Regions from separate parts of the Microbacterium sp. BLY genome, predicted to be linked through region 2. Evidence: riboswitches for the same ligand, from Rfam matches in the RefSeq annotation. Region 2 holds a riboswitch; the other holds the start of a gene.
The links. Region 2 has a riboswitch for thiamine pyrophosphate ahead of thiM (hydroxyethylthiazole kinase). Riboswitches for the same ligand answer to the same signal wherever they lie in the genome.
Positions count from the first base shown of each region.

Region 1 (9,920 bases), on a different contig from region 2:
CCGGCGGCGGTGCGGGAGACGACCAGGCCGTCGGCTTCGAGCATCTTGTAGGCGCGCGCCGCGGTACCGGGGGCGACGCCGAGGTCGCTGGCCGTCTGCCGGACCGAGGGCAGGCGCTCCCCGGCTCCGAGCCGCCCGGAGACGATCAGGCCGCGGAACTGCCGGTAGATGTCCAGGGCCGGGAGGGCGTCGTCGGCGCCGGCCAGCGGAGCGCGCGGCGTCATCGGGCCCCCTCCGTCTGCAGCGGCGAGACCGCGGACCCGCCCGCGCGGCCGCCGGGAGCGCTCGATCGCATCGACAGCGCGGAGAGCACCAGAAGCGCGACGGCCACCACCTCCAGCACGGGGGCGGCAGCGCCGGCCGCGCCCGCGATGTCGGCGTAGCGCCAGACGGTCTCGAACGTGCCCGCGTCCTCGATCGTGAGGGGGCCGATCCGGCCCGCGTCCCCGATGAACCGCCACGCGGTGGCCAGCGTCAGGAGGACGCCCCCGGTCGCGATCTGCGCGATGCCTGCGGCGATCCGGGCGCGCTCGTGGTGCTCGGCCGGAACGGTCTCCGCGCGGAGGAAGGGACGCGTCGCGTTCGCCGTCAGCGCCCAGACGGCGGACACGGCGAGCAGCGCGCAGCAGATCAGCACGGCAATACCGTAGGCCCATCCGAAGAACCACACCCGTATCGGGTCGACGTCGGTGTTCGGTGCGGGGATCTCCAGGAACACGAACGGGCCGCCGTGGATGTTCGAGGAGGCGCAGCCGGCTGCGATCGTCGTGAGGACGAGCGCCAGCAGGGAGAGGCCTGCGGCCGGCAGGCCGACGCGGGGGCGGAAGGACAGCCAGGTCCGACGCGCCCCGGTGACCACCGGTCGCGTCGTGCCCCGGACCCGTCGGATCGTGATGAGGAGCGCCAGCACGGCGAGGACCGCGGCGGCGGAGAACACCGGAGCGGCGTACCGCCACCACGACACCTGGCCGCTCAGCGTGAGCACGTGCCGCGCGAGCACCTCCACGGTCACCCCCGTCGCCAGGACGGCGAGAGCGCCGACGGCGAGGAGGCGGCGCTCGGGGGTGTGGCGCGCGGCGAGGGCGAGGGCCCCGTCGCCGGTGAGGCGTGCCGCGGGCACACGCCGCGTGCGCCACCACGGCGTCACGGAGACCAGAGCGGCGACCACGATTCCGAGGAGCAGGGAGACGGCGGGCGAGGAGAGGATCGCGCCGACGATGTCGGGCAGGGTGGCGTTCGGCATGTCGGACTCCGTTCTTTGTGTCACATGTCTATCACAAGTTGTGTCAGGCGAGTGATACATGGAGCGGTTCGCTGTGAGCGAAGGTCCCTCCGGAGGGGGATCCGAATGTCACCGCTTCGTGGCACCCTGTCCTATGGCCCGTCGTCGGTCGGCATCCGCCTGCCGGGAGACCCGCCGCCTCCTCCTTCCTAGAAAGTCCGCCTGTGCTGGGAAAACTCCTCCTCCGATATCTGTCCCGTTACAAGTGGCTCCTCGTCGCGGTGCTGGTCTTCCAGTTCGCCAGCGCCGCCGCCACCCTCTACCTGCCCCGCCTGAATGCCGACATCATCGACAAGGGCGTCGCGCAGGGCGACACCGCGTACATCTGGCGCACCGGCCTGTTCATGCTGGCCGTGTCCCTCGGCCAGATCGTGGCCTCGGTCATCGCCACCTACTTCGCCGCACGCGCCGCGATGGGCGCGGGGCGTGACATCCGCGCCGACGTGTTCGGCAAGGTCAGCGGCTTCTCCGAACGCGAGGTCTCGCAGTTCGGCGCCGGATCCCTCATCACCCGCAACACGAACGACGTGCAGCAGGTGCAGATGCTCGCCATGATGGGCGCGACGATGCTGGTCACGGCACCGCTGCTCGCGATCGGCGGCATCATCTTCGCCGTGCAGACCAACGCCGGACTCAGCTGGCTGATCGCCGTCTCGGTGCCGGTGCTGCTCCTGCTCGCCGCCCTCGTGATCGGCCGCATGGTGCCGCTGTTCCGCAGCTACCAGGGCAAGCTCGACAACGTGAACCGCATCATGCGCGAGCAGCTCACGGGCGTGCGCGTGGTGCGGGCCTTCGTCCGCGAGCGCATCGAGGAGGAACGCTTCCGCGGCGCGAACACCGACATCATGGTCGTCGGCCGCAAGGTGGGCTCCCTGTTCGTGCTGCTGTTCCCACTGTTCATGCTCATCCTCAACGTCACCGTCGTCGCCGTGATCTGGTTCGGCGGCATCGAGGTCAACAACGGCACCGTGCAGGTGGGCACGCTGTTCGCCTTCATGCAGTACATCGGCCAGATCATGGGCGGTGTCATCATGGCGAGCTTCATGGCGATGATGATCCCGCGCGCGGCCGTCTCGGCGGAGCGCATCGGCGAGGTGCTGGGCACCGAATCCACGATGACACGTCCGGCGAACGGCGTCACCGCCTTCCCCGCTCCCGGCGCCGTCGCCTTCGACGACGTCGAGTTCACCTACCCGGGCGCTGACGCCCCCGTGCTCACCGGTATCAGCTTCGCCGCGGAGCCCGGGGAGACCGTCGCGATCGTCGGCTCCACGGGGTCCGGCAAGACCACGCTCGTCTCGCTCATCCCGCGCCTGTTCGATGTGTCCGGCGGGTCCGTGCACGTCGGCGGCACCGACGTGCGCGAGGCCGACGTCGAAGCGCTGTGGGACAGCATCGGCCTCGTGCCGCAGCGACCGTTCCTGTTCACGGGCACCGTCGCGTCGAACCTCCGCTACGGCCGCGAGGACGCCACCGACGAGGAGCTCTGGCACGCGCTGGAGATCGCGCAGGGGCGCGATTTCGTGGAGGAGATGCCGGACGGCCTCGAATCCCGCATCGCGCAGGGCGGCACCAACGTGTCCGGCGGGCAGCGACAGCGCCTCGCGATCGCCCGGGCCATCGTCCACCGGCCGCAGGTGCTCGTGTTCGACGACTCGTTCTCGGCACTCGACCTCACGACGGACGCGCGCCTGCGGCAGGCGCTCTGGCGAGAGCTCCCGCACGTGACGAAGATCGTGGTCGCGCAGCGCGTCTCCACCATCACCGACGCCGACCGCATCGTCGTGCTCGAGGGCGGGACCATGGTCGGCGTCGGCACCCACGAAGAGCTGCTGGAGAGCAGCGAGACCTACCGCGAGATCGTCGAGTCGCAGCTGGGGGTGGACGCATGAGCGCGCAGGACCCTTCGACAAGCTCAGGGACCCAGGGGTCAGGGACCCAGGGGTCAGGGAACGAGGGGGCGGGGAACCCGCGCCGCCGCGGTCGGGGCAAGGCCACGGCTCCCGCGGTCGAGCGGGAGCTCACCCCCGAGGAGCAGTACGAGGCCGACCTTGCCGAGCAGGCGCGGCAGAACTCCGGATCCTGGGACAGCGTCGCGCCGGGCAAGGCCGACAACTTCGGGGCGAGCTTCGCCCGGATGATCGGGCTGCTCAAGCCCTCCGCCGTGTGGTTCGTCTTCGTGTCGATCCTCGGAGCGATCGGCGTCGTCCTGACCGTCGCCGCGCCGAAGGTGCTCGCCGAGGCGACGAACATCGTCTACCGCGGCTTCATCTCGATCCAGCTCGGTCAGCCGAGCGGCGACTTCCCCGGGTTCCCCGCGGGGACGCCGCAGGACGTCGTGGCCGAGGCGCTGCGCGACGCCGGACAGACCGACTTCGCGAACCAGGTCGCCGCCCTCGGCGACTTCCGGGTCGGCGACGGCATCGACTTCGATGCGCTGCGCTGGGTCATCGCCGCGGTCCTGGCGATCTACGTGGTCGCCGCGTTCCTCAGCTGGCTGCAGGGCTACGTCATCAACGTCATCATGGTGCGCACCATGTGGCGCCTGCGCGAGGCCGTGGAGGCGAAGATCAACCGCCTGCCCCTGTCGTACTTCGACAAGGTGCAGCGTGGTGAGCTCATCTCGCGGGTGACGAACGACATCGACAACATCACCCAGACCATGCAGCAGTCGCTGTCGGGTGCGCTGACCGCCGTGCTCACGGTGATCGGCGTGCTGGTGATGATGTTCTCGATCTCGTGGCAGCTCGCCCTCGTGGCGCTCGTCGCCCTGCCGCTCATGGCCGTCATCTTCGGGGTGATCGGTCCGCGGTCGCAGAAGGCGTTCGGCACCCAGTGGCGCAAGGTCGGCCGGCTCAACGCCCGCGTCGAGGAGGCCTTCTCCGGCCACGCGCTGGTGAAGGTGTTCGGCCGCGAGCAGGACGCCCTGGACAAGTTCAAGGCCGAGAACGAGGAGCTCTTCCAGGCGAGCTTCAAGGCGCAGTTCCTCTCGGGCATCATCATGCCCGCGATGACCTTCGTCGGCAGCCTCACCTACGTCGGCATCGCGGTGCTCGGCGGCCTCATGGTCGCCAACGGGCAGCTGCGCCTCGGCGATGTGCAGGCGTTCATCCAGTACTCGCAGCAGTTCACGCAGCCGCTGTCCGAACTCGGCGGCATGGCCGCGGTCGTGCAGTCCGGCACCGCGTCGGCCGAGCGGGTGTTCGACCTGCTCGATGCCGACGAACAGGACGCCGACGACCCCGACGCTCCCGCGCTCCGGGAGGGGGAGGGCGTGATCGAGTTCGAGAACGTCTCGTTCTCGTACTCGCCGGAGCGACCGCTCATCACCGATCTGTCGTTCCGTGTGGAGCCGGGGCAGACCGTCGCGATCGTCGGCCCCACGGGTGCCGGCAAGACGACGCTCGTCAACCTCATCATGCGGTTCTACGAGCTCAGCGGCGGACGGATCACGCTCGACGGTCAGGACATCTCGACCATCACGCGCGACGAGCTGCGGTCCCGCACCGGAATGGTGCTCCAGGACCCGTGGCTCTTCGCCGGGAGCATCCGCGAGAACATCCGGTACGGTCGCTCGACCGCGACAGACGAGGAAGTGCTCGCCGCCGCGAAGGCGACGTACGTCGACCGGTTCGTGCACGCGCTGCCGGACGGATACGACACCGTGCTCGACGAGGACGCCTCGAACGTCTCCGCCGGAGAGCGGCAGCTCATCACGATCGCCCGGGCGTTCGTCGCCCAGCCGTCGATCCTCATCCTCGATGAGGCGACGTCCGCTGTCGACACCCGCACCGAGCTGCTGCTGCAGCACGCGATGGCCGCGCTCCGCCAGGGGCGCACCTCGTTCGTCATCGCGCACCGCCTGTCGACCATCCGGGACGCCGACCTCATCCTCGTGATGGAGCACGGCGACATCGTGGAGAAGGGCACGCACGACGAACTCATCGCCGCGCAGGGTGCGTACTGGCGGCTGTACCAGTCGCAGTTCGAGCAGGCGGCGACGGATCTCGACGCGGAAGCCGCGCTCACCGGATCCTCTCCCGTCGTCGTGACCGGTGAGGCCGAGGAGGACGGGAGCGCCGAGGCGCAGGCGGCGGCCGCCGCGGCCGGGGCCGCGGTCGGTGCCCAGGTGCCGGCGGCCGAGACCGCCGCCGCGCAGGCGCTGCTGGAGGACGGCGCGGACGGCACGACGCCTCGCCCCTGACCCGCATCAGGCACGACGCCCCGCTCCGGACCGGAGCGGGGCGTCGTGCATGCGGAGTCAGTCGGCGGAGGTGATACCGAGGAGCTCGAGCGGGTGCGTGAGCCGCCACCAGGGGCTCGGACCCTCCACGTCCTCGTCGAGGACCAGCGCGGTCTCGGTGCTGTCGATGGGGCCGGTCGTGGTGAGCGTGCCGACGGTGCCGTCCGCCTCCCGCTCCTCGCCGAGGTCGAACTGCGGGGACGCGGTCGCGGTCGCGCCGTTCCACAGCACGACATCCGCGTCCGCACCCGTGACGACGTCGACGCTCTCCCCCCACACGGTCGCGACGCGCCCGACCACGGTGCCGGCGGGGACCACCGGGCCCTGGGCCTGCAGTGCGGCCTCGGTCTGGGCGAACAGGGCGCGCGTGAGGGCGAGGCGGGCGTCGTCGTCCTCCTGGTTGAGCGCGGCGGCGTAGAGCCGGACCGTCGAGTCGCCGACCGTGACGTCCTTGGCGGTCAGCAGGTTCCACCCGACGAGCGTGCCGGTCTTGATGCCGACGACACCGGGGTCGGCGAGCATCCCGTTCGTGTTGACGACGGTGCCGGCGCCCGGGAGGTCGACCGAGCGGGTGCCCACGATCTCCGCGAACACCGGGTTCCGCATCGCCACCTCTCCGAGCGCGACGAGGGCCTCCGGGGTGGCGACGTTGCGCTCGTCGAATCCGGACGGTGTGACCACGGTGATCCCGGAGAGGCCCCGCTCGCTGAGCCAGCGCTCCGCGGCCGCGGCGAACTCGCGGTTCGACCCCCAGATCTCCGTCGCGAGCCGGTCGATGTAGTTGTTGGCCGAGCCCAGCAGCGTCCCCTGCAGCAGCTGGTACTCCGTCAGTACCCCGCCGACAGGGACGTCCAGCGCGGACTGGTCGGAGATGCGGTAGTCCCAGTAGCGGACGCTGTCGGCGTACGTGAAGGAGAATTCCGGGCCCTGTTCCCCGGGGGCCAGCGGCAGGCGGTCCAGGACCATGAGCGCGCTGACCACCTTGGTGATGCTCGCGATGCTCACCGGCGCGGTGGTGGAAGCGGCGGTGGTCATGCCGGTGATCCCGACGGCGCCGTCACCGACGGCGGGCCAGGCGAGTGCCGCGGTGGGGGCGGCGACGGGGGTGAACTCGACGGCCTGGACGGTCGGAGGGATCTCGTGCAGCGGCCAGAGCAGCGTGGTGCCCGCGTAGGAGGCGACGAGGCCGGCGAGCACCCCGAGTGGGAGGAGCAGGCCAGGGCCGGCGATCGCCGGACGCAGCCGGGCGTCGCGCAGCAGTCCCGTCGTGCCCTCCGCGTCGGGCGACGCGTCGAAGTCGGGCGTCGACGAGCCGGCGGCGACCGCATCGGGGTCGACCCAGGTCAGGGCGGTGGCCGGTGCGGAGGCATCGGCCCAGGCAACCGTGCCGGTGGCGGCGCTGTCCTCGCTCGCCGGGGCGGAGTCGTCCGCGTCGACGGCGGGTTCCGTGGCGGCGGGGTTCGTCGGCACCGGTGCGGTGCGGTCGGGCCGGGCGTCGACGCCGACGCCGACGGACGCCTCGGCGGGGGGATCGGAAGCGGTCACTCGCTTACGGTACCGAATCCCGTCAGGAATCCGCCGTGCAGGGCTCCGGACGCGCGGACGGAAAGCGGTAGAATCGTCACCACAACCACGGGAGTCCGGCGAGCCGGGCTGAGAGGGAGCGAATCGCGCTTCGACCGTCGAACCTGATCTGGGTCATGCCAGCGCAGGGAGGAGTTCACATGAGTACGTCCACGTCCACGTCCCCGTCCGCGAAGACGACGACCGCTCCGGCACGCGGCTATCTGCGGTGGCGCATCGTCGACATCGTCGTCGCCAGCGTCCTCGGTGTCGCCGCCGGTCTGATCTTCCTCGCCTGGAACGTCGGCTACCTCGGCCCCAAGGCTCTGCTGGAGCCGCTGCTCCCCGGCCTGCAGGGACTCCTGGACGGTCCGTGGCTGTTCGCCGGCGTTCTCGGCGGCCTCATCATCCGCAAGGCGGGGGCCGCGATCTACGTCGAGACGCTGGCGGCCGTGGTGTCGGCGCTCGTCGGCAACCAGTGGGGCGGATTCCTCACGATCGAGGCCGGATTGGTGCAGGGCCTCGGCGCCGAGCTGATCTTCCTGCTGTTCTTCTACCGCCGCTGGTCGCTGCCGGTCGCGATCCTCGCCGGGGCGGGCGCCGCGCTCGCGGGCAGCATCAACAACCTCATCCTCTGGTACGCCGGGTCCGGCCCCGCGTTCACCGTGATCTACCTCGTGAGCGCCGTGGTCTCTGGTGCCGTCATCGCCGGGGCCCTCTCCTGGGTGCTCGCCCGCGGCATCGCGGCGACCGGGGCGCTGGATCGCTTCGGGTCCGGCCGCGAGGCGCGCGTCCGCGTCTGATGGCGGCGGAGGAGGTCGCCCCCGCCGCCGTCGAGGCGCGCGGGTGGGGGTGGCGGCACGCGAGTCGCCGCGCCTGGGCGCTGCGCGACGTCTCCTTCCGCATCGAGTCCGGGGAGCGCGTGCTCGTGCTCGGTGCGTCCGGTGCGGGCAAGTCCACGTTGCTGCACGGGCTGGCCGGCGTGCTCGGCGGCGAGGAGGAGGGCGAGAGCGAGGGCGAGCTGCTCGTCGACGGCGCCCCGGCCGTGGCGACGCGGGGGCGGTCCGGGCTCGTCCTGCAGGATCCGGATTCGCAGGTGATCCTCGCCAGAGCGGGCGACGACGTCGCGTTCGGCTGTGAGAACCTCGGGGTGCCGCGCGCGGAGATCTGGTCGCGTGTCGAGGAGGCCCTGGCGGCCGTGGGGCTCGATCTCCCGCTCGACCACCCCACGAAGGCGCTCTCCGGCGGGCAGAAGCAGCGCCTCGCCCTCGCCGGCATGCTCGCCATGCGGCCCGGCCTCGTCCTGCTCGACGAGCCGACGGCCAACCTCGACCCGGAGGGCGTGCAGGAGGTCAGGGAGGCGGTCGAGCGCATGCTGGCGGTCCGGCCCGCGACCCTCGTGGTCGTGGAGCACCGGCTCGAGGTGTGGCTGCCGCTGCTCACCCGGGTCATCGTGCTCGGCGCCGGCGGCGTGATCGCGGACGGCCCACCCGCCGAGGTCCTCGGTGCGCAGGGCGCGCGCCTCGCAGCGGACGGTGTGTGGGTGCCCGGCCGCCCTCCCGCCGAGCCCCCGGCGCCACTCGCCGGTCCGGGTGAGGTGCTGCTGTCGGCGCGCGAGCTGGCCGTCGCGCGGGTGAAGGGGCGCCCGGTGGCGCACGGCATCGACCTGGACGTGCATGCCGGGGAGGCCCTCGCCATCACCGGACCCAACGGGGCGGGAAAGTCGACGCTGGGCCTCACGCTCGCCGGTCTCCTGCCTCCGGCGGACGGCGCGGTGACCGCCGCGCCGGCGCTCGAGCAGGGGGCGGAGGCCTCCCCGATCCGATGGGCGTCCCGAGACCTGCTGACCCGGATCGGCATGGTGTTCCAGGAGCCGGAGCACCAGCTCCTCGCCAAGACCGTCCGCGACGAACTCGCGGTGGGCCCGCGGGCCCTCGGCCTCCCGGAGGACGAGATCACGGCGCGCGTTGACGAACTGCTGGCGCGGCTGCGGCTCACCGCCCTCGGTGCCGCGAACCCGTACACGCTCTCCGGCGGGGAGAAGCGCCGCCTGACCGTCGCCGCGGCGATCGCCACGCGTCCCCGCGTGCTCGTCCTCGACGAGCCGACCTTCGGCCAGGACGCCCGCACCTGGGCCGAGCTCGTCGCCATGCTCGCCGTGCTCCGGGACGAAGGCTCCGCCATCGTCACCATCACCCACGACCTCGACGTGGCGCGCGCCCTGCACGCCACCCGGTTCGCGCTGGGGGTGCGGGCATGACGGATCTCGCCACGGCACCCGCCCGCACCGGCGTGGTCGCCCGCATCAACCCGGTCGCGAAGCTCGGCGTCAGCGCCCTCATCGCCCTGCCGCTGATCCTCACGCTCGACCCGGTGTCGGCGTCGGTCGCGCTGGCGCTGGAGGCCGTGCTGTTCCTCTTCGCCGGCATCGGGTGGCGGGAGTTCTGGGTGCGCACCTGGCCGGTGTGGCTCGCGGCGCCGCTCACCGGTCTCACCATCGCGCTCTACGGGGAGACGAGCGGCACCGTCTACGTCGACTGGTTCGTGCTGCGCATCAGCGAGGGCTCGCTCGCCCTCGCCCTCGCGACGACGCTGCGCGTGCTCGCGATCGCCCTGCCGTCGGTGGTGCTGTTCATCACGGTCGACCCCACCGACCTCGCCGACGGCCTCGGGCAGATCCTGCGTCTACCCGCCCGGTTCGTGCTCGGCGCGCTCGCCGGGCTCCGCATGGTGGGCCTGTTCCTCGACGACTGGCGCGCCTTGGAGCTCGCCCGCCGGGCGCGGGGCGTCGCCGACCGCGGGCGGCTCCGCCGCTTCCTCGGCATGGCCTTC
Region 1 covers NZ_JAGKSR010000001.1:531,059-540,978, reverse strand. Annotated here, with positions in the region: gene KAF39_RS02855 (GntR family transcriptional regulator) at 1-224, opposite strand, end outside; gene KAF39_RS02850 (hypothetical protein) at 221-1,243, opposite strand; gene KAF39_RS02845 (ABC transporter ATP-binding protein) at 1,447-3,174, shown strand; gene KAF39_RS02840 (ABC transporter ATP-binding protein) at 3,171-5,486, shown strand; gene KAF39_RS15880 (D-alanyl-D-alanine carboxypeptidase family protein) at 5,544-7,070, opposite strand; TPP riboswitch at 7,148-7,257, shown strand; gene KAF39_RS02830 (ECF transporter S component) at 7,250-7,891, shown strand; gene KAF39_RS02825 (ABC transporter ATP-binding protein) at 7,891-9,348, shown strand; gene KAF39_RS02820 (energy-coupling factor transporter transmembrane protein EcfT) at 9,345-9,920, shown strand, end outside.
Region 1: it holds a riboswitch for thiamine pyrophosphate, as region 2 does, so the genes downstream of both, KAF39_RS02830 (ECF transporter S component) here and thiM (hydroxyethylthiazole kinase) in region 2, are expected to answer to the same signal.

Region 2 (9,920 bases):
CCGCGTCGATCACGAGCGGAGTGTCGCCGAGCGCGTCGGTGTACTGCCCGGACTGACCGTGCGGGAGGGCGAGGAACACGATGTCGTGTCCGGCCAGGATCTCGGGAGTGGTGTCCTGCAGAGTGAGGTGCGCAAGCGAGCGGAGGTGCGGCTGGTGGGCGACGAGGGGCTGTCCGGCGTTCGAGTGCGCCGTGACGGTGCGGATCTCGACGTCGGGGTGGGCGGCCAGGAGGCGGAGGATCTCGCCGCCTGCGTAGCCGGAGGCGCCGGAGACGGCGACGGAATACGTCATGCTTCTACCTTAACGGTCGGGTCCTCGACGATCGCGGGACCGGGGGCGGGGCCGGAGGCGGCGACACCGGCACTCGACCGCCGCGGGCACGCAGGCAGAAGGGCGGGGTCGCCTAGAATCGGCGGCCGCGACGTCGGCGCACGGCGATGACGCTCGGGACGAGCGTCGAAGGAGCGGTGGCGACCGAAGGCATGCGGTGACGATAGCGCGGGCGTCACCGGCACCGCAAATCGGGGCCGTCACACGAGAGCGCCTTCCTGCGGTGCGGCGAAGAACGCGCGCTCGTGCGCACTCGACGTGACGAAGGCACGGCGCATCCGCTCCCGGGTGCCCTCGTCGGCGAGCGCCGCGGCCGAGGTGACGTGCGCGACCGCCTGCCGTGTCGCCTCCGCGAAAGCGGGATCCGCGTATGTCGCCAGCCATGAGGCGTACGGGTGCTGCGGGTCGAGCGGCTCCGCGCCGAATCCCCCGGCGTGGAGCCGCGCCCCCAGATCCGTGTAGAGCCAGAAGCACGGCAGCACAGCCGCGATCAGCGCGGCGTAGTCCCCGCCGAACGCCACCGCCCGCAGATGGTCGAGGTAGGCGACCGTCGCCGGGGCGGGCTCGGTGGCGAACGTCGCGCCGCTCACCCCCGTCTCCGGTGTCAGCCAGGACGCGTGCAGCTCCAGCTCTCCGCGGATCGCCCCCTGTGCGGCATCAGCCCAGAACGCCTGCTCCGCCGGGGTGGGAGCGAGGCGCGAGGCCTCCGCGAGCACCCGGGAGTACTCGCGGAGGTACAGGGCGTCCTGCGCGAGGTAGAACACGAAGGCCGCGCGGTCGAGGGTGCCCCCGGCGAGGTCGCGGATGAAGGGCAGCGCGTCGATGTCGGCACGGAGCCCGGCGATGTCGTCCCACCAGGCATCCGCCACCTCCTCGGCCGTGGGACGGGTCTCGACGCCGCCCCGGTCCCACAGTCCCGCGAAGTGATGGACCGGACCGTGTCCGCCGCCCACGGGCAGCGCGTCCGCCGCGCGCAGGGACTCCCGCAGCCAGGCGCGCGCGGAAGCCACGGCGTCCTCCGGCTCCTCTCCTCGGCCCAGGCGGGTCGCGAGCGCGGAGGACAGCGAGCAGCCCGTGCCGTGCGTGTGCGCCGTCCGGATGCGAGCCCCGGGAAACACCGTCCGCGACTCCGCGACCGCGTCGACGAGGGCGTCCGGCGACTCCTCCCCCGGCAGATGCCCGCCCTTCACGAGCACGGCGGCGCCGGTCGCCGTCGACAGCTCCTGCGCCGCGTCGAGCGCATCGGTCCAGTCGCGCACCGCACGTCCGGCGAGGACGGCGAGTTCGGCGAGGTTCGGGGTGACGACGGTCGCCAAGGGCAGCAGTTCCCGCAGCTCGCGCTCCGCGTCGGCATGGAGGAGCCGATCCCCGGAGGTGGCGATCATGACCGGGTCGAGGACCACGATCGGGGGCTCGTTCGCGACCAGCCACTCGGCCACCGTGCGGATCACCTCGACGTCCGCCAGCATCCCGATCTTCACGGCGTCGATCCGGATGTCGTCGGCGATCGCATCGAGCTGTGCCCGCAGGAACTCCACGGGAGGCACGTGCACGGCCCGGACGCCCTGCGTGTTCTGCGCGGTGAGCGACGTGAGCGCCGCCATCCCGTAGCCCCCGTTCGCGGCGATGGCCTTGAGATCGGCCTGGATGCCCGCACCCCCGGAGGGATCACTGCCCGCGATGCTGAGGACGTGGGGCACCCTTCGGGCGAGCCACCGGCGGCGGAAGGCGGCAGCCGCGGTCCGGGGGTCGTCCGCCGCGCACAGCGCGGACACCACAGCCACCCCCGCGGCTCCGGCATCTCGCAAGGTCTCGACATCGTCCACGCCGACGCCGCCGATCGCGACGCACGGGAGCGGGCTGTCCGCGACGAATGCCGCGAAGCCGTCGACACCGAGCGGCGCCGGATGGTCGGGCTTCGTGCTCGTGGGACGGATGACGCCGACGCCGAGGTAGTCGACGGTCCCCGGCGGCAAGGCGGCCACCGCATCGAGGTGGGCCGGAGTGTTCGCCGTCAGGCCGATCAGCGCCTCCGGTCCGAGGAGGTCGCGAGCGCGGAGGACCGACGCATCGGCCTGCCCGAGATGCACGCCGTCCACCCGCGCACCACGACGGCGGGCTTCGACCGCGGCCTCGAGGCGATCGTTGACGACGAGAAGGGCACGGCCGCCGATGGCTTCGGACAGGGCGAGGAGCTGCTCGACGGTCTCCTCATCCGTCGCCTGCTTGTCGCGCAGCTGCACGATGCGGACCCCGCCCGCCACGGCCTCGCGGACTGTCTCGACCACCCCGCGGGCGCCGCACAGCGTGCGATCGGTGACGAGGTACAGAGACAGATCGGCGCTCATCGCGTTCCCTCCTCGACGCGGGCGCGGGCGGCGATGTCCGCCGGGGTCACGGCGGACATCGCGTCCAGCAGGGCGACGGCGAAACTCCCGGGCCCGCGGGAGACCTCCGCTGCCTGTTCCGCCGCGACCGTGTAGACGAGCGCCGCCGCGGCCACCGCGGTGAGGGCGTCCGTCGCCGTGCCGCGCGCCGCCCCGAGGAACGCCGCCATGACCGCACCGAGCGCGCAGCCTCCGCCCGTGACCCGCGTGAGCAGCTCATGCCCGTTGGCGATGCGGATCACCCGCGAGCCGTCGGTGAGGAGGTCGACCGGACCGGAGACCGCGACCACGGCCCCGTGACGGCCCGCGAGCTCGCGGGCCGCATCCGCGGCCGCCTCCGTCCCGTCCGTCGCGTCGACCCCGCGGCCGCCGGCGGTGCGTCCGGCCAGCGCGAGGATCTCGGACGCGTTGCCGCGGATGGCGGTGGGGCGCAGCGCGGCCAGCTCGTGCGCGAGCGCCGTCCGCACCGGGAGGGTGCCGATCGCGACGGGGTCGAGCACCCACGGCGTGCCGGCGGCGAGCGCTCCGGCCACAGCCTCCCGGCCGGCCTCCCGCTGCTCCGGGGTCGGCGTCCCGAGGTTGATCAGCACCCCGGAGGCGGCACCCGCGAAGGCCTCGGCCTCACCGACGATGTCGACCATGGCCGGGGCGGCGCCGAGCGCGAGGAGGACGTTCGCGGTGAAGCCCGTCACGACGGCGTTCGTGATGCAGTGCGTCAACGGCGGAGAGGCCCGGACCTCCTCCCGCAGCCTTCCCGCCGTGGCGGCGAGGTCGAGGACGGATTGCGGACGCACAGGATCGCTCATCGGCGACATCCCTTCGCTAGTACGAACTAGATCAGGTTCGACGGGTGTGATCTCAGCCGCGGATGCGGCACCCCGTGTCACTGCCTCGCAGTCTAGCGAGCGAGGGCGTCGAGCAGCGCCCGCTCCTCCGTCCGCGTGAGTCCGGCGCGGCGCTCCCGGTCCACGCCCCGCTCGCGCTCGTCCGCCACGACGCGCTCCACCGTGTCATCGAGAGGGCGGAGCGTGCCGCCGCTGCTCCGGTACCGCACATTGGAGCGCGTCATGAATCCACGCATCTCCGGCGGCAGCCACAGCGGCAGCGACCGCGGTCCCGCCCAATACGCGACGCCCTCCGCGACGAGACGCTCCTCCGTGCCCACGACCACCGGGCCGGTATGCCCCGTTGCCGCGCGGACGGTCCGGAGCACGTCCTCCAGCGCGTGCACGTCGCCGATCGCGTTCACGGCGCCGGTGACGCGGGCGGACACGACGAAGGCGGCGACGTCCTCGACGTCGATGACCTGTGCCGTGCGCCCGTCCAGGGGCGGGAGCAGCACCGGCTCGTCCAGGGCCCGGAGGAACGCCGCCGCCCAGTATCCGAAGCGATCGCTGGGGTCGCCGTCGCCGACGATGAGGCCGGGACGGACGATGAGCGCGCGGTCGCCGAGACCATCCTGCACGGCGTCCTCCGCCGCGACCTTCTCACGCGCGTAGTCGTCGCCCTCACCGGCCCGCGCCGCCGGATGCCGCGGGGCCGACTCGTCGGTCCCGACCGTCTCGTCGTCGCGGTACACCGACATCGATGAGATGTACGTCCACCGGGCGGCGCGATCGCCGAGCGCACGGACGGCCGCGGACACGTGATCGGCGCGGGAGGAGACGTCGACCACGTGGTCCCAGTCCGTCCGGGACACGACGTCGTAGGCAGCCTCCTCCTCTCGGTCCGCCAGCACGAGGGTCGCTCCCGGCGGCGCCGGGCGTCCCCCGCGGGCCAGGCAGGTCACGGTCGCCCCCGCCCTGAGCGCATGCGCGGCGATGCGCCCCGACAGCCATCCGGTTCCCCCGAGGATCAGCACATCCGTCATGTGCCCATGTCAGCAGGATCGCGGGCGCGAGGGAAGCGGCTCCGCTCAGAGCGGAGCGGCAGGTCAGGCCGTCACGCGAGTACAGGCGTCACGCGAACGAAGCCCCCCACGCGAACACAGGTCATCACGCGAGTACAGGCCACCGGCACTGCTGTCGCCTGATGCCGCGCGAACGCATGATGCCGCGCGGCATCAGGATCAGTCGCGGAGCGCGGCGCCGAAGCGTTCGGCGGCCACCGCGACGCCCGCCATCTTCGCCTCGGAGGCCTCCGCGGCGGTGAGCGTGCGGTCGTCGGCGCGGAAGCGCAGGGCGAACGTCAGCGACTTCGATCCCTCGGGCACCCCCTCGCCGCGGTAGTCGTCCACGAGCCGGACGGACTCCAGCAGCGCGCCGGCGCCCTCGACGAGAGCCGCGCGGACGTCGCCTGCCGGCACCTCGGCCGGGAGGGTGAGCGAGACGTCCTGCGTCGCGGCCGGGAACGTGGAGAGCGATGCCGCCACGATGCGTCCCCCGGCGAGCGTGAGCAGCCGGTCGAGGTCCAGCTCCAGCACGGTGGCACGAGCCGGCAGATCGGCCTCCTCGGCGACGGCGGGATGCAGCTCGCCGACGTAGCCGACCTCCTCGCCGCCGACGACGAGCGCTCCGGTGCGTCCGGGGTGCAACGCGGCGCGCTGCGTCTGCACGACATCGATCTCGATGCCCGCGGCGGCCCCGATCACGCGCACCGCATCGAGCGCCTCGACAAGCCCGGCGGGCTCGGCAGCACGTCCCGGCTGACGCGGGGACACGTTCCCGGTCAGCAGCACCGCGACATGGCGCTCCTGCGGCGGGATCGACGCGTCGAGCTCCGCGAGCACCTCGTCCGACGGCCGGACGCCGAGGGGCGGAACCTCGGCGGTGCCGTACTCCACGCCCGGCCCCGGGACGAACACGGCGCCGGTCTCGAACAGGGCCAAGTCGGTGAGCCCGCGCGAGATGTTGCGATGCGCGGTCTGCAGCAGACCGGGGATGAGCGAGCGCCGCAGGAACGGCACCTGCCCGTCGAGCGGGTTCGCGAGGCGGATGCTGGGCAGGTGCTCACCGGACGCGGAGCCGTGCAGATCGTTCTGCGCCTCGGTCGTGAACGGGAATGCCGGGGTCTCGACGAAGCCGGCGGCCGCGAGGGCGTTCGCCACGCGGCGACGTCCCTGCTGGTGGGCCGTGAGGCCGCGACCGGACGGCGGCGTCGGCAGCACCGAGGGGATGCGGTCGAGCCCATGGATGCGGGCGACCTCCTCGGCGAGCGTCCACTTGTCGGTGAGGTCGGGACGCCACGTGGGCGGGATGACGATCCACCCGGCCTCTGCCTGGGTCCCTTCGCCTTCGGCCTGGGTCCCTTCGCCTTCGGCCTGGGTCCCTGAGCTTGTCGAAGGGCTGACCTCCGCCCCGATCGTCGTCAACGCGCCCACGATCTCGTCGTCGGTGTAGTCGACGCCGATCAGCCCCTGGACGAAGCCGCGCGGGAGCTCGATCTCGGCGACGAACACCTCGGCGAAGAGCGCGCCGCCCTCCTCCGTGAGCGTGCCGCCGGCGAGCTCGACCATGAGGTCGGCTGCGCGCCGGGCCGCGACGAAGGGGATCAGCGGGTCGACGCCCCGCTCGAAGCGCTTGGACGCCTCGCTCGGGAGCTTGTGCCGGCGGGCCGTGCGGGCGATGGTCGTGGCGTCGAAGGTCGCCGCCTCGATGAGCACGTTCCGCGTGGTGTCGCTCATCTCGGTGGTGCCGCCGCCCATGACCCCCGCGAGGCCGATCGGACCGGAGTCGTCGGTGATGAGGAGGTCTTCGACGTGCAGCTTCCGCTCGACGCCGTCGAGCGTGGTCATCTTCTCCCCCGGCGTCGCGCGGCGGACGGTGATGCCGCCCGTGAGCTTGTCGAGGTCGTAGCCGTGCAGCGGCTGTCCGAGCTCGAGCATGACGTAGTTCGTGATGTCGATGAGGACACCCAGGGAACGCATGCCGGCGAGACTCAGTCGCGCGATCATCCACGGCGGGGTGGGTCGCGACGGGTCGACGTCCCGCACGACCCGGGTGACGAACTCGCTCGCGCCGACCTGGCCGCGCACCGGCGCCTGGTCGTCCACCACGGCGGTGTGTCCGGAGCCGGGCTGCAGCTCGGCGAAGTCACGCTCGGCCGGGTCGCGGAACGCCGCCCCCGTGGCGTGGGAGTACTCACGGGCGACCCCGCGCACCGAGAAGGCGTAGCCCCGGTCCGGCGTCACGTTGATCTCCACCGCGACGTCGTCGAGGCCGAGGAGGGCGATCGCGTCGGTGCCCACCGGCGCATCGATGCCGAGGTCGGACAGCACGACGATGCCGTTGTGCTCGTCGCCGAGCCCCAGCTCGCGCGCCGAGGCGATCATGCCGTCGGACACGTGGCCGTAGGTCTTGCGGGCGGCGATCGGGAACGGGCCGGGGAGGACGGCGCCGGGCAGGGTCACGACGACCTTGTCGCCGACGCCGAAGTTGTGCGCGCCGCACACGATGCCGCGGACGCCGCCGTGTTCGGGCCCGACGTCCACCTGGCACCAGTTGATGGTCTTGCCGTTCGACTGGGGCTCCGGCTCGAGCGAGACGACCTGGCCGACCACCACGGGACCCGTGATGTCGAACCGGTGCACGTCCTCCTCTTCGAATCCGACGGTCACTAGGGCCGCGAGGACGTCCTCGGGCATGGCATCCGCTGCCAGATCGACGTACTCACGCAACCACGAAAGCGGGACGCGCATCACACCACCATCCCGAACTGCTCACTGAAACGGACATCGCCCTCGGCCATGTCGCGCATGTCCTGCACATCGCTGCGGAACATCAGGCCCCGCTCGATGCCCATGCCGAACGCGAAGCCGCTGTACACCTCCGGGTCGATCCCGGCCGCGCGCAGCACGTTCGGGTTGACCATGCCGCAGCCGCCCCACTCGATCCAGCGCGCGCCGCCCTTGAAGGTCGGGTGCCACAGATCGAGCTCGGCGGAAGGCTCGGTGAAGGGGAAGTAGTTCGTGCGGAAACGGGTCTTGGCCTCCGGGCCGAAGAGCTGCTTCGCGAAGTGGTCGAGCGTCCCCTTGAGGTGCGCCATCGTGATGCCCTTGTCGACCACCAGGCCCTCGAACTGCGTGAAGACCGGGAGGTGCGTGGCGTCGAACTCGTCGGTGCGGTACACGCGGCCGGGGCACAGCACATAGATGGGGACCTCGCGGTTCAGCATCGACCGCACCTGCACCGGGCTCGTGTGCGTGCGCATGACGAGGTGCCGCGAGGTCGGGTCGACGTAGAAGGTGTCCTGCTCCTGCCGGGCGGGGTGATCGACGTCGAAGTTCAGGGCGTCGAAGTTGAACCACTCGTGCTCGAGCTCCGGCCCCTCCGCGATCTCCCAGCCCATGCCGACGAAAATGTCCTCGACGTGGTCCTGCAGGAGGGCCAGCGGGTGGCGGGCGCCCACGCGCGTCCGCCACGGGACGGCAGTGATGTCGACGCGCTCAGCCTCCAGGCGCGCGGCGACCTCGGCGGCGGCCAGCTCGGCCTCCTTCGCCGCGAGCGCCTGGTTCACACGACCGCGGCCCTGACCGACGAGCTTGCCGAAAGCGGCCTTGTTCTCGGGGGCGACCTGGCGCATCGAGGCGTTCAGGACCGCGAGCGGCGATCCCTCCGCGACGTGCGCCGCACGGGCGGCTTTCAGCGCGGCGGTGTCGGCGGCCGCATCGATCGCCGCAAGGGCGTCGGCGACAGCGGCTTCGACCGCTTCGGGGGTGATTTCCGGAGACTCTGACACGGGAGTCGAGTCTACCGGCGCGGGACGGGCGTCCCGCGCCGATACTCACTCGCGCTTGGAGCGTCGCGACCGGCTGTCACCCTTCTGAAGCGTGAGCAGCTGCGTGTCGGTACCGCCCTCGTGAAGTCGAGGATCGAGCTCAGGATCGACGGTGCCGCCAGCAAGAACCTTCGCCGAGCGGCGCGTGCGCACCTCCACCCAACGTGCGATGCCGGAAAGGATGAGGCACATGATGATGTAGATGCCGCCGATGACGAAGGCGGACTGCAGGATCGGGCGCCCCTGCTGCGAGGTCAGCTGCTTCGCGAAGTAGAGCAACTCGGGGTACGTGATGATGAAGCCGAGGGCGGTGTCCTTCATCGTGACCACGAGCTGGGCGACGATCACAGGGAGCATCGCGCGAATGGCCTGCGGCAGCAGGATGAGGCGCATCACGCCGCTCTTGCGCAGTCCGATCGCGTAGCCCGCTTCCTTCTGCCCGCGCGGCAGCGACTCGACGCCGGCACGGAGCACCTCGGCGAGCACGGAGCCGTTATACGCCATGAGGGCGAGGACGACCGCCCAGTAAGGGTCCATCTTCACACCCACCACGGGGAGCCCGTAGTAGAGCAGCATCATGAAGACGAGGACCGGCACGGCGCGGAACAGCTCCGTGATGATCGTGACGGGGACGCGGACCCACGCGTGGTCAGACAACCGCCCGATCGCGAGGACGAAACCGAGGATGAGGCTGAGGACCGCGGCCAGCGCGAAGGCCGCCAGGGTGTTCACGAGAGCACGCGCGATGCCTGCCCAGACGTTGGTGAAGGTGAAGACGTACCACTTCTGCGGGGAGAACTGCCCCGTTTCGATCATCCGATAGATCACGAAGCCGAAGGCTGCCAGCACCACGAGGATGGTCACGACAGCGATGATCCGGTTGCGCGCGATGGCACGAGGGCCCGGGACGTCGTACAGTACGGAGCTCATCGGGCGATCCTCCATCGGTTCTCGAGATACCGCTGACCCCAGCTCATCAGCATGACAAGGGCGACGAAGACCACCGCGACCCAGAGCAGGACCTCCATCGGGTTGCCCGGGCGATCGGCCGAGTCGTTGACCGTCGAGCGCAGGGCCGCGAGCTCCGCGATCGAGAAGCCGGCGGCCACCGTGGTGTTCTTCAGCAACGCGATGAAGACACTCATCATGGGCGGGACGACCGAGCGGAAGGCCTGCGGCAGGATGACGAGCGTCATCACCTGCCCGAACGGGAGGCCGATGGCCCGTGCGGCCTCCGCCTGCCCGACGGGGACGGTGTTGATACCGGCGCGCAGCACCTCGGCCACATAGGTGGCCGTGTAGATGCCGATCGCGAGAATGCCCAGCACGGTGTTCGACAGCTCGGGCAGACCGAGCTGGGGGTACCCGAACACGAAGAAGAAGAAGACCAGTGTCAGTGGCGTGTTGCGCACGATGTTGACGTACACCGTGCCGACGCCACGCGCGATCGGCACGGGCGAGACGCGCATCGCGCCGACGATGATTCC
Region 2 covers NZ_JAGKSR010000002.1:246,923-256,842, reverse strand. Annotated here, with positions in the region: gene argC (N-acetyl-gamma-glutamyl-phosphate reductase) at 1-292, opposite strand, end outside; gene KAF39_RS15760 (bifunctional hydroxymethylpyrimidine kinase/phosphomethylpyrimidine kinase) at 532-2,679, opposite strand; gene thiM (hydroxyethylthiazole kinase) at 2,676-3,524, opposite strand; TPP riboswitch at 3,516-3,609, opposite strand; gene KAF39_RS15750 (NAD-dependent epimerase/dehydratase family protein) at 3,617-4,588, opposite strand; gene KAF39_RS15745 (phenylalanine--tRNA ligase subunit beta) at 4,787-7,354, opposite strand; gene pheS (phenylalanine--tRNA ligase subunit alpha) at 7,354-8,394, opposite strand; gene KAF39_RS15735 (amino acid ABC transporter permease) at 8,440-9,363, opposite strand; gene KAF39_RS15730 (amino acid ABC transporter permease) at 9,360-9,920, opposite strand, start outside.